Regions from separate parts of the Hahella sp. NS-SX17 genome, predicted to be linked through region 1. Evidence: predicted binding sites of a transcription regulator. Region 1 holds the regulator's gene; the other holds the start of a gene.
What was found. The regulator PhoB, encoded in region 1, activates phosphate uptake and scavenging genes when phosphate is short. The targets are predictions, from matches to a motif close to TGTCATANNNNTGTCANA.
Positions count from the first base shown of each region.

Region 2: AC2IBB_RS09260 (N-acetylglutaminylglutamine amidotransferase) is a predicted target of PhoB. The motif match lies at 1,977-1,994, and genes of this name have one in related genera.

Region 1 covers NZ_CM170632.1:1,087,946-1,094,133, reverse strand. Annotated here, with positions in the region: gene AC2IBB_RS05000 (monovalent cation:proton antiporter family protein) at 1-1,060, shown strand, start outside; gene ubiA (4-hydroxybenzoate octaprenyltransferase) at 1,110-2,012, shown strand; gene phoB (phosphate regulon transcriptional regulator PhoB) at 2,151-2,843, shown strand; gene phoR (phosphate regulon sensor histidine kinase PhoR) at 2,901-4,229, shown strand; gene AC2IBB_RS04980 (response regulator) at 4,236-5,111, opposite strand; gene cysZ (sulfate transporter CysZ) at 5,227-6,012, opposite strand; gene AC2IBB_RS04970 (hypothetical protein) at 6,065-6,188, opposite strand, start outside.
Region 2 covers NZ_CM170632.1:2,041,182-2,047,369, reverse strand. Annotated here, with positions in the region: gene AC2IBB_RS09260 (N-acetylglutaminylglutamine amidotransferase) at 76-1,848, opposite strand; gene AC2IBB_RS09255 (MarR family winged helix-turn-helix transcriptional regulator) at 2,065-2,532, shown strand; gene AC2IBB_RS09250 (malate synthase G) at 2,620-4,794, opposite strand; gene AC2IBB_RS09245 (carboxymuconolactone decarboxylase family protein) at 5,177-5,641, opposite strand; gene AC2IBB_RS09240 (LysR family transcriptional regulator) at 5,788-6,188, shown strand, end outside.

The sequences.
Region 1 (6,188 bases):
GGCGAAAGCCACGCTGATCGGAGTGCTGGCGTATCGTCACCAGAAAGACAGGGCGGTAGCGTTGAAAACCGGACTTTACCTGGCTCAGGGCGGCGAGTTCGGATTCGCCCTGTTTGCGTTGGGAGAAAAGTTTCAACTCATCTCCAAACAAGCCGGCGCGGTAGTCATTACCACTGTCATTCTCAGCATTACCTTGACTCCCGGGCTGATGAGCCTCGCACGTCACCTCAGCACCCGCTTTCCCTCCGATAAAGGCCAGGGCATGGCGCAGACCCGTGTCGAAGCGCTGACTGTCGCCTGCTCGGAGTTGGAAGGTCACGCCATCGTTTGCGGATTCGGCCGCGTTGGCCAGACGGTCGCCCGGTTCATGCGCCGCAGCGCCATGCCCATGACCGCCGTGGACAAAGATCCGGTGCGGGTAAAAGAAGCCGCCGCCGCAGGCGAGCCAGTTCATTTTGGCGATTCCGAGCGTCTGGACATTCTCAAAGCCCTTGGCCTGGAAAGAGCTCGCCTGATTATCATCACTTACGCAGATGTGGACAAAAGTCTGGCGGTCATTCGCAAGGTGCGCTCAACCGGTTCTCAAGTGCCGATTCTGGTGCGCACGGCGGACGACTCCAAGATGACGCTGTTGCAAGAAGCCGGCGCCACGGAGATCGTGCCGGAGACGCTGGAGGCCAGCTTGATGTTGGTCACCCAAGTGCTTACCCTTATGGGCGCGCCGGCAAGGAAAATTCATCGCCAGATCGAAGAAGTCCGCCGCAGCCGCTATAAAATGCTGCATGGCTACTACCCAGGCATTAACTCCCAGTTGGTCGGCGCTGACGGGACGCCACTGGAAAAACTGCATGCACTGACGCTGCCTGACGGCGCCTACGGCTGCCATCGCTCACTGGCGCAAATGAAGCTGGCGGCCTGCAATATCGACAGCATCCGTCGCGGCGAAGAGGAGTTCTTCGACCCCACTGGCGAGTTTATCCTGCAACCCGGCGACACACTGATTCTGCATGGCTCGGCGGATCAGGTTGAACAGGCGGAAAACAGATTGCTGGGCGGCTGAGCTTGAACGCGATATCAATCCACACACTAAAACAGGATTCTGTCTGGTTATGAAATCCCAAGGGCGTCCAGCTCCTTCCCTGGCGGAGCAGTTCAAGGCGAAATTGCCGGTCTACATTGACCTCACGCGACTGAACCGCCCTATCGGAACCTATTTGCTGCTTTGGCCTACCCTGTGGGCGCTATGGCTGGCCTCAGAGGGCGCGCCCTCCATCAAGAACCTGTTCATTTTCATATTAGGTGTTTTGTTGATGCGTTCAGCCGGCTGTGTGATCAACGATTACGCTGATCGCCGCATAGACATGCACGTAGAGCGCACCAAGGGCCGTCCATTCGCCCAAGACAGGGTGACGGAAAAAGAAGCGCTTACACTGTTCGGCGTATTGGTCGGCATTTCATTTATTCTGGTGCTTTTCACCAACGCCCTGACGATCTATCTTTCCGCTGGCGCACTGGCGCTGGCTTCTACGTACCCTTTCATGAAACGACACACTTACCTGCCCCAGGTCGTACTTGGCGCCGCTTTCGCTTGGGGCATCCCCATGGCATTCGCTGCAGAGTTGGACGCCGTGCCGCAACAGGCGTGGCTTTTGTACACTGCGACAGTGGTTTGGACCGTCGCCTATGACACCATGTACGGCATGGCGGACCGGGAAGACGACCTCAAGATTGGCGTCAAATCCACGGCGATCCTGTTCGGTGAAGCCGACCGCGCCGCCGTGGCGGGACTGCAAGTATTGACCCTGGGCATGCTGTTTATGGTTGGCGCACAGTATGAACTGGGCGTCTATTATCAGGTTTCGCTGATCGTCGCCGCCGTCTTGTTCGTGTATCAACAACACCTGATTCGCGACCGCGAATCTCAACACTGCTTCAAAGCCTTTCTCAACAATCACTGGGTCGGCGCCGTCGTTTTTCTTGGTCTGGCGCTGGAATTCATCTTCCGCCCCTGACTAGGCTACGTCATGCCTTTTGTCCGGCCATCACAGGCCGGCCCCATTTCCATCACATTTATTAAGCGCCTGTCATATACTTGTAACAAAACGCCGTTGTAATAATTCGGCAATCGAGTATTCAAAAAGGTGTTTTGCATGGCAAGCAAACAAGTTCTCATTGTGGACGATGAGCCCGCCATCCGGGAAATGATCGCAGTCGCTCTGGAAATGGCCGACTATGACTATCTGGAGGCAGGAGACGCGCGGGAAGCGCATGCGTTGATCATTGATCAGAAACCGGACCTCATACTGTTGGACTGGATGTTGCCCGGCGTCAGCGGCATTGAATTCGCACGCAGACTCAAGCGTGACCAAAACACCTCGGAAATCCCACTCATCATGCTCACCGCTAAAACCGAAGAGGACAACAAAGTCCAGGGCTTGGAAGTGGGCGCCGACGACTACATCACCAAGCCATTCTCTCCAAGAGAGCTGGTCGCCCGCCTGAAAGCTGTGCTGCGACGCACCGCCGTACAGGGTATGGAAACGCCCATTGAAGTCGAGGGGCTGCGACTGGACCCAGTATGTCACCGCGTCACCGCCAAAGGCGATGCGCTCAACATGGGCCCCACAGAGTACAAGCTCCTGCAGTTCTTTATGACGCATCAAGAACGGGTGTATACTCGCGGACAGCTTTTGGACCAGGTATGGGGCGGCAACGTCTATGTGGAAGAGCGCACGGTGGACGTGCATATTCGACGCTTACGCAAAGCGCTGGAGCCCAGCCATCATCATTTGGTTCAAACCGTGCGTGGGACGGGGTATCGCTTTTCGACACGAGCGCCATAAGCGCAGCGACCTGTCTTAAATAATAAATAATTCCAAAAGAAGTATTCATCAAAACGCATGCGCAATCACTGGCGTCATTATGCGCGGCTACTGGTTTACAGTTTGCTGGGCTGCATCGTTGTCGGACTTGTCATAGGCTCGGTAGCCTGGGCGCTGGTGTTTGGTCTTACCGCGTATCTGGGATGGACACTCACACAGGCGTTTCGGATGCATCGCTGGCTGTATCAGACGAAAATGGAAGACCCACCCGAGAGTCGCGGTCTCTGGGGGGACTTGTTTGACGGCATTCATCGTCTACAGGTGCAGCACTACCGCTCCCGTGACCGGCTGCAAGCGATGATTGACCGCATACAGGAATCCACCAACGCACTCAAAGACGCCGTCGTCATGACTAACAGCGAAGGCGCAATGGACTGGTGGAACCAGTCCGCAGAAAAGCTGCTCGGGTTCAAATACCCCACTGATCGTGGCCAACTCATCTATAACCTGATCCGCACACCGATTTTTAAACGCTATTTCGCCTCCAAAAAGTATCAGGAACCGCTGATCCTCAACGCCCCGAATAACCCCAACCTGAAGTTACAGTTTCACATCACTTTGTTTGGTGAAGATGATCGCTTATTGCTGGTTCAGGATGTCACCCGTCTGTATCGCCTGGAAGAAATGCGGCGGGACTTCGTCTCTAACGTTTCTCATGAGCTGCGTACGCCATTAACGGTTATTTCCGGTTATTTGGAAACCCTCATCGACAATGCTGACGATTTACCGCCGCGCTGGAATCGCGCCATGAACCAAATGCAGCAACAGGCGCAGCGAATGGAGGCGCTGGTTAATGATTTATTGCTTCTGTCCCGTATAGAAAATGACGGCTCAAATTTCAAAGCCACACTGGTGGATATAGACAGCATGCTGCGCGCCATCTGCAGCGACGCCCGAGCGCTCAGCCAGGAAAAAGGCCACCGGATAGAATTAAACCTGGAAAGCGCCGCCGGACTGACCGGTAACGAAACGCAGTTGCACAGCGCCTTCTCCAACATCGTCATGAATGCAGTGAAATATACCCCCGCCAATGGGGAAATCCGGGTGCGCTGGTTCGAAGATAAGAAAGGCGTGCATTTCGCCGTCAGAGACAGCGGCATTGGCATCGATCCCCTGCACATCCCCAGGCTGACGGAGCGCTTTTACCGGGCCGACCCTTCACGGGCCGCAGACACGGGGGGCACCGGCCTGGGCCTTGCTATCGTCAAACACGTCTTGATCAATCACGATGGGGAACTGGAAATCACCAGCCATATCGGCGCAGGAAGCACTTTTACCTGCCACTTCCCACGCGCCCGCATGGCGTCTGCGGAAGCGTTAGCGGAAGCCGAAGAAGTGAGGGATTAAATAAGCTTAGAATTTAGCGATAAACTTGGATAAGGACGCCATCTTATCCGGGTCTTCATCCACAAAACGGATAACGATACTGATAAAGTCCGTATCCACCCGTTTCTCCACGGCCTGAAGCATGTGCACATAGCCGTTGATCCGCTCAAGGGTCTCGCCATCGTCGACCTCTATGTCCACCACCGCCGGATCAAGAATCATCGGAAAACGTTGTCCTCGCTTGGCGATCACTTTCACTTCCGTCAGGGTAATAGCTTTAATCACGCAGGGCAGGTTGAACTCAGCAAAACGAATCTGCGCCAGGGCCTTCTTGCCTGAGACCGCTGGCGCAGACTTTTTCGGAGAAGAGGTTCCCCCAGTCAACAAGGCTGCGCTATCAGCAAAAGGACCAGGCGTCACGGCTGGCGCTGAGGTTTGTTTGGCGCTGTCGGACGCCTGCATCAATACGGAGGCGGAATCAGCGCCCGGTCGGGCGGAAGAAGTTTTTTCACCGGCGGCGCGTTTAAGCTTGGCGGCCAACTGTTTATTGACCTTCTGCGCCAGCATTTCAGGACTGAAGGGTTTTCCCAGATAATCGGAAACGCCGCTCTGCACCGCTTCCACGACATGCCCCCTGTCTCCACGGCTGGTAACCATGACAAAAGGCGTCTTCTTGTAGGCATCTTGACCCCGCGCCCACTGTAGCAATTCCAGCCCCGACATTTCAGGCATTTCCCAGTCGCACAGGATGAGGTCATAGTGCGTCTTATTCATCAGGATCTGCGCTTTTTTCCCGTTGATGGCTTCTTCTACCGTCACTTGAGGAAAATAGGTGCGCATCGCCCGCTTCACCATATCGCGAACGAAACTCGCGTCATCAACCACCAACACCTTTAAAGCCATGTCAGAGCTACACTTTCCGTTAATCACATAACTATAAGGCTAGCACTGTCTGACAAATTTCCCACTTTATTCAGTACTTAAGCGGCGGCGCGGCATTCGCGCCGCCGCAACGGGATTACCTGACCGTCACACCAGAGCCAGAGGTAGGATTCGACTTCGGCAACTGGCCATGTTCTTCCAGCCAGAATTTAACGCCGCCAGCGACCGCCGCCTGCATGGACACCAGATTCACAATAGGAATCAGAGTGCTGCCCCAAACGCCCAGGCCGAATCCAAGCGTCCGACTACGACGCTCGCGCATGAAGCGAATAACGTCGTCGATCTTGCGCTTATTGTTGTCCGCAGGATAGTCCACAAACTCCAGCGCCATAATCCAGGAAGAGAATACCGCCCAGAGCACCGGCGACAATAGGTTTACCAGGGGAATAAAACTGAGCACAAATGTAACTACAAATAGACCTAAAGCGCGAGGCAAGTAATAAAGAAACTTTTTGACCTCACGCCAAACACTGGCGGGAATATTCTTGATCACTTGCTTCCAGGGAGTATCCTCATCCACCTCTTTGCCTGTCAGCAACTTCTGCGTCTGTTCCGCCAGCAGCCCGTAGAACGGAGCGCCCACCAGAGTGGCGACAAACACAAAGGTATAAAACACCAATACGCCAACCAGTATCGCGAACACCAACCATACCAGCCAGCGCAAGAATGACAGCCAGTCTGGAAGCCAGTTGACCATGGCGTCCACCCAGCCGGAGAAATAGGCGCCCATGCCCCAGATGAAGCCAACAAACACCAATATATTGATAATCAATGGAATAACAACGAAGACCCGCAGTTTGGGATGCTGAATCAGGCGAAACCCTTCCAGCAGGTCGTTGAAACCTTTAGCGAATAATTTCACGCTCTTTTCCTTTCTGCCTCATACAAATAATTAGTGAGAGTCGCCGCTGGACTCAATTTATGGGCTCCGCGCTCAAGCGAAACCGGGACGCGCTCATCTTCATTTGAAATGTCTGCAACTGACGGTAGCGCATATCCACCTGAATCAATTGCGTCAACGCATCTCGAAGTTCAGGG
Region 2 (6,188 bases), 950 kb from region 1:
ACCTTTCGTGCCTGAGGTTGCTTACCGCAACGTCTGTGCGACGCTGCGGGCTTTACGGCTGAATAATGCTTACCGTTATAAATTGTGGCGCTGCAGCCAGAGCTCAAGCAGGCCAAGCTGCCAGAGTTTGGAGCCGCGCAACGGCGTAATATGCATATCGGGCGACAACAACAGGTTGTCCACATAAGCCTGATCAAAAAGACCGCGCTCCCTAGCGCGTTGCGTGGACAGGGCTTCCTTCACCCACTCCAGGATAGTTCCGCGCAGATACTTCAGCGCAGGCACTGGAAAATAGCCTTTGGGGCGGTCGATCACTTCGTGAGGAATGACTCGACGCGCCGCCTCTTTCAAAATCCATTTGCCTTCATCCCGTACTTTCAATGGCGACGGAATGCGCGCCGCCAGTTCCACCAGCTCGTGGTCAAGGAACGGCACCCGCGCCTCCAGGCCGGCGGACATGGTCATGTTGTCCACCCGCTTCACCGGATCGTCCACCAGCATCACGCTCATATCCAGCCGTAGCGCCTTATCTACCGGATCATCGGCGCCGGGACGCAGGAAGTGCTGTTTAACGTATTCGCCAGCGTAGTCCGGCGCTATCCAACGGCGTTGCACCGTCTGCTTGTACTCTTCGTAACTGCGATCAAAAAACGCTTCGCGATAACTGGCGTAAGGGTCTTGAGCGCCTACCAAAGGCGGATACCAGTGGTAGCCGCCGAACACTTCATCGGCGCCCTGCCCGCTCTGCACCACCCGGCAATACTTGCTGACTTCCTGGGACAACAGATAGAACGCCACGCAATCGTGACTCACCATCGGCTCCGACATGGCGTCGATCGCCTTCGGCAACGCCGAGAACATACGGTCTGACGCGATCTGAATCTTGTGGTGACGAGTGTTGAAGTGGTTGGCGATGATATCGGAGTAGTGGAACTCGTCTCCTTGCTCTCCACCAACCGCGTCAAAACCGATGGAGAAAGTCTGAAATCCGTCCGGAACCACTTCCGCCAGCAATCCGACCAACAGACTGCTGTCGACGCCGCCGGAGAGCAGTACGCCGACCTCAACCGCTGCGTTATTGCGACGGCGCACGGACGCGAACAAGGCCTCCAGCAGGCGATCACGCCAATCCTCGGCTGTCAGCGCTTCATCACCCGGCTGTAAACCGAAAGCCAGACTCCAATAACTACCCGTATTGATATTTCCGGCGTTATCCAGCTCCATCCAGGTTCCCGGTTGCACCTTGTATATGCCTTCGAAAATCGTATCCGGCGCCGGCGTGACGGAGTGGAAGTTAAGGTACATGTTCAGCGCTTTCGGATTGATCGTCGCATTGAAGCCAGGCGCTTTCGCCAACGCCGGCATAAATGAGGCGAAACGCAGCATCTTGGCGTCATGCTGAAAGTAAAGCGGTTTAATGCCGAGACGATCGCGCGCCAACAGGGTCTTACCGCTATCGCGCTCCCAGACCGCCAGCGCAAACATGCCGTTGAAACGGCTCAGGCATTCCCTGCCCCAGGCGTGATAGGCTTTCAACACCACTTCCGTGTCGCCGTCGGAATAAAACTTGTAACCCTGTCCCTCCAGCTCGGAGCGCAATTCGCGGTGATTATAGATCGCGCCATTAAACACCACCGCCAGCCCTAACGCAGGGTCATAGAGAGGCTGCTGGGAAGCGTCGGAAAGATCCATGATTTTCAGACGCCGGTGGCCGAATGCGATATTGTTTTGAACGAAGACGCCTTCAGCGTCCGGGCCGCGGGGGGTTTGAATGTCGTTGGCGAGTCGGATGAAATTTAAATCGGGCGAGTGGTTGTCGAAGCGGATCTCTCCGCATATGCCACACATATGAACTCCTTGGTTTGTTCAAACATATAGCTGATCAATATTAGCACACATTTACTTTGACAACAAAGTAAACGCAGAGCATAGATCCATCTATACTTCTGTTTTTAGGTAATTTTAAAATTTTGTCATGTAATATTTATGTCACAAATTAAAAGGTGGATAGCCCAACAAGTATGAAGGATAATATGAGTTTTTCCATTGAAGTAATTTTTACCCATGACTCGACACGATGAAGTATTAGTCCTGATACGAAGGATTATTCGTGCAGCGGACCTCCGATCCAAGCAATTGGGCAAAGAAACCGGACTCACCGCGCCGCAGTTATTAATTCTTCGTTCTATCGGCGATTCCAGAAACACAACGATGAGCCAGGTCGCACAGAACATCAGCCTGAGCCAGGCGACAGTCACCAGTATTGTAGACCGGCTGGAAAAGAAAAGTCTGGTGGCGCGTATTCGCGATTCGGTGGACAAGCGCCGGATTTACCTGGTGCTGACGGATGAAGGCAAAGAAGTGCTGGCGGGCGCTCCCCGGCCGCTGCAGGAGCTGTTCACTTCCCGCTTCGACAATCTGCCGGAGTGGGAGCAGTATCTGATTCTGGCCAGCCTCGCCAAAGTTGCGGATATGATGGACGCTGCGGATATCGACGCATCACCGTTGTTGGCGGTCGGCTCCGTCACCTGAGGAGAGTCGCAAGAGGCGTCAGCCGCTTGACCTGAAAACGAAAACGCCCGGCTTCAGACCGGGCGTTTTGTCTTCAGCGTTTCAGAATCAACCGCCGAATTTCGCTTTCGCCTTGCGACGATAGGCATGCAGCAACGGCTCGGTGTAACCGTTAGGCTGTTCACACCCTTTCAGCACCAGATCACAGGCGGCTTGAAACGCCACGCTGTCGTCAAAGTTTGGCGCCATATTGCGATAACTGGGGTCGCCGGCGTTCTGACGGTCGACAATCGCCGCCATGCGCTGCAGGGTTTCCAGCACCTGCTCCTTTGAACAAACGCCATGGCGCAGCCAGTTGGCGATATGCTGACTGGATATGCGCAACGTGGCGCGGTCTTCCATCAGGCCCACATCGTTGATGTCAGGCACTTTGGAGCAGCCCACGCCCTGATCGACCCAGCGCACCACGTAGCCCAATATGCCCTGGGCATTATTATCCAGCTCCTGCTGAATATCCTGCGCGGACAAAGTCTGGTCGCCCAGCAATGGAATGGTCAGGATATCGTCTAGAGACGCCCGCGTACGGGAAGCGATTTCCTCCTGACGCGCCGCTACACTCACCTTATGGTAATGCAACGCATGCAAGGTCGCCGCCGTGGGAGACGGCACCCAGGCGCAATTGGCGCCCGCCTGCGGGTGGCCAATCTTGGCTTGAAGCATCTGCGCCATTTCATCAGGAATCGGCCACATGCCTTTGCCGATCTGCGCCTTACCTTTCAGACCCGCCGCCAGACCGGTATCCACGTTCCAGTCTTCATAGGCGTTGATCCATGGCTGCTGCTTCATCGCCGCCTTACGCACCACAGGACCGGCTTCCATGCTGGTGTGGATTTCATCGCCAGTGCGGTCCAGAAACCCAGTATTGATGAACACCACCCGATCCGCCGCCGCTTTAATGCACGCCTTCAGATTGATAGTGGTGCGACGTTCTTCGTCCATGATGCCGACTTTCAGAGTGAAACGCGGCAATCCCAGCGCATCTTCGATGCGAGCGAACAGATCATTGGTGAACGTCACCTCTTCCGGGCCGTGCATCTTCGGCTTAACGATATAAACGCTGCCGGTCTTGCTATTGCGCAGAGGGCCTTCGCCTTGCAGGTCGTGGATGGCGATCAGTGACGTCATCACGCCGTCCAGGATGCCTTCTGGAATGTCTTCGCCATTGCTGTCGAGCACGGCGTCTATCGTCATCAAATGACCGACGTTGCGCACGAACAACAGGCTGCGCCCGGGCAGGCTGAAACGCTCGCCATTAGGGGCGACGTATTCGCGGTCTGCGTGCAACGTACGAGTAACGGGTTCGCCGCCCTTGTCGAAGGTTTCCGCCAGGTCGCCTTTCATCAGACCCAGCCAGTTGCCATACGCCACCACTTTGTCTTCCGCGTCCACGGCGGCCACAGAGTCTTCACAGTCCTGGATGGTGGTCAACGCGGCTTCCATCAGAATGTCTTTGACGCCAGCGGGATCGGTTTTACCGATAGGGCTGGCAGCGTCGATCTGAATTTCAAAACGCAAGCCGTTATTTTGCAGCAGAATACCTTGAGGAGCGGAAGCTTCGCCGACGTATCCGGCCAGCTTGCTTTCATCCAGCAGGCCGACACTGGAGCCGGACTGCAGTTTCACCGCCAGGCGTCCGTTCTCCACGCTGTAGCCGATGGCGTCTTTGTGACTGCCGGAAGCCAAGGGAGCGGCTTCGTCCAGAAACTTACGGGCGAACTCGATAACCATGGCGCCGCGCACCGGATTGTAACCTTTGCCCTTTTCCGCGCCGTTTTCTTCGGAGATGACATCAGTGCCGTACAACGCATCGTAAAGGCTGCCCCAGCGCGCATTAGCGGCATTCAGGGCGAAGCGGGCGTTCATCACCGGCACTACCAGCTGCGGACCGGCCATAGTGGCGATTTCCGGGTCCACATTGGCGGTGGCGATCTGGAAGTCTTCCGCTTCCGGCGCCAGATAACCGATGTCTTGTAGAAATGTTTTATAGGCCGACAGATCGACCTTACCTGGGTTCTCGCGGTGCCAGGCGTCAATCTGCGCCTGCAGTTCATCGCGTTTTTTCAGCAACGCCTTATTTCTGGGAGCCATTTCATTGACGATGGCTTCCAGTTCGGACCAGAACTTATCCGCAGAAACGCCAGTTCCGGGGATCGCTTTTTCATTTACAAAGTCGTACAGAACCTTAGCGACCTGTAAGCCGCCTACTTGTACTCTATCTGTCATAGTAAGCCTCAACACACTCTCTTGTGGTTTCCTGAATCCCTTCGCGCATCGACAGACCTGTGCGACATGACGTCGCAAAGATCGCCGCAGACGCTTCATTACGGGTCCCCATCCGTTCCGAAGCAGGCGAAGAGCGCGTCATTTTACGTGAAAATACGTAGATAATCATGTGCAAAAGATTACTAGCAAATTTACGGCCCAGGTAATCGGGCGTAAGGATTAAACTGCCGCAAAGGGATGGCCGGATGATTATCCGTAGATAGGGAGAGCTTAAAGCGATCTATCGCCTATATAAAAGAAGCGATGACAGTCGAGCAGGAGTGCAAGGAGAAAGCGGAAGGAGCGAAGGCTCCCGCCGCGCGGAGATATCCAGCAAGGTCTGTTAATCGAACTGCCCCACCTGGTAGCTGCCTGGCTCATATGCGAACGACTTCGTCAGGCGGTTCCAACTATTGATCTGGGCGATAGCCAGAGCGAGATTCGCCGCCTGCGCATGCCCAAACAGACTGATTACCTTTTCCATCAAGGCGTCCTCCATTTTCTGCTCCGCCACCAGGGTCAATGTCTCCGTCAACGCCAGCGCCGCCCGCTCCTTGTCGTCAAAGCAAGCCATTTCCCGCCACACCACCACGGCGTTCAATTTCAACGGGTCGAAGCCAGCCGCCACCGCGTCCTTATAGTGCATGTCGACACAGTAAGCGCAGCCGTTAATCTGCGACGCCCGCAGGCGCACCAGCTCCAGCAGCTCTTGGGAAAGCCCGGTTTCACGCACATAACTTTCCACCGCCATCATGGCCGCATACAGGGGTTTGGGGATTTCCGCCAGGGCGATACGAGTGCTCATCATCGTGCTCCTTCTGTTAGTTAACCATATCAACTTGAAACAGGTGCATTATCAATCTATGCGTGAAACTTGAGAATAAGGCCTATAATCAAATCTGTTTTGCACAAGACGCAAAGCCATTCATTCTTCACAAGCAGTATAATTCCGCCATGTTCGACGAACTCAAAACTTTTATAAAGTGCTGCGAATGCGGTAGTTTCTCCGCAGCTGGCAAGGCGCTGCTCCTGTCGCCCTCCTCCGTCTCCCGCCAGATCGACAGCCTGGAAACCAAATTGCAGACCAAGTTGTTTCAGCGCACGACAAGACAGCTTATCCTCAGTGACGAAGGCCGCTTTCTCCTTGAGCGTGCTGAAGATATTCTGGCTCAGCTCGACGATACCGTCGCGTCTCTGCAACAACTGCGCAGTGAGCCCGAGGGACGGCTGCGCATTTCAGTTTTAGAAACCTACGGCCGATTACGCATCTCTCCCCTGTTGCCGAAGTTTCTCGCGCAACACCCCAAAGTCAGCATCGATATTGAGCTGGAGAATCAGATGGTGGATCTCTACCG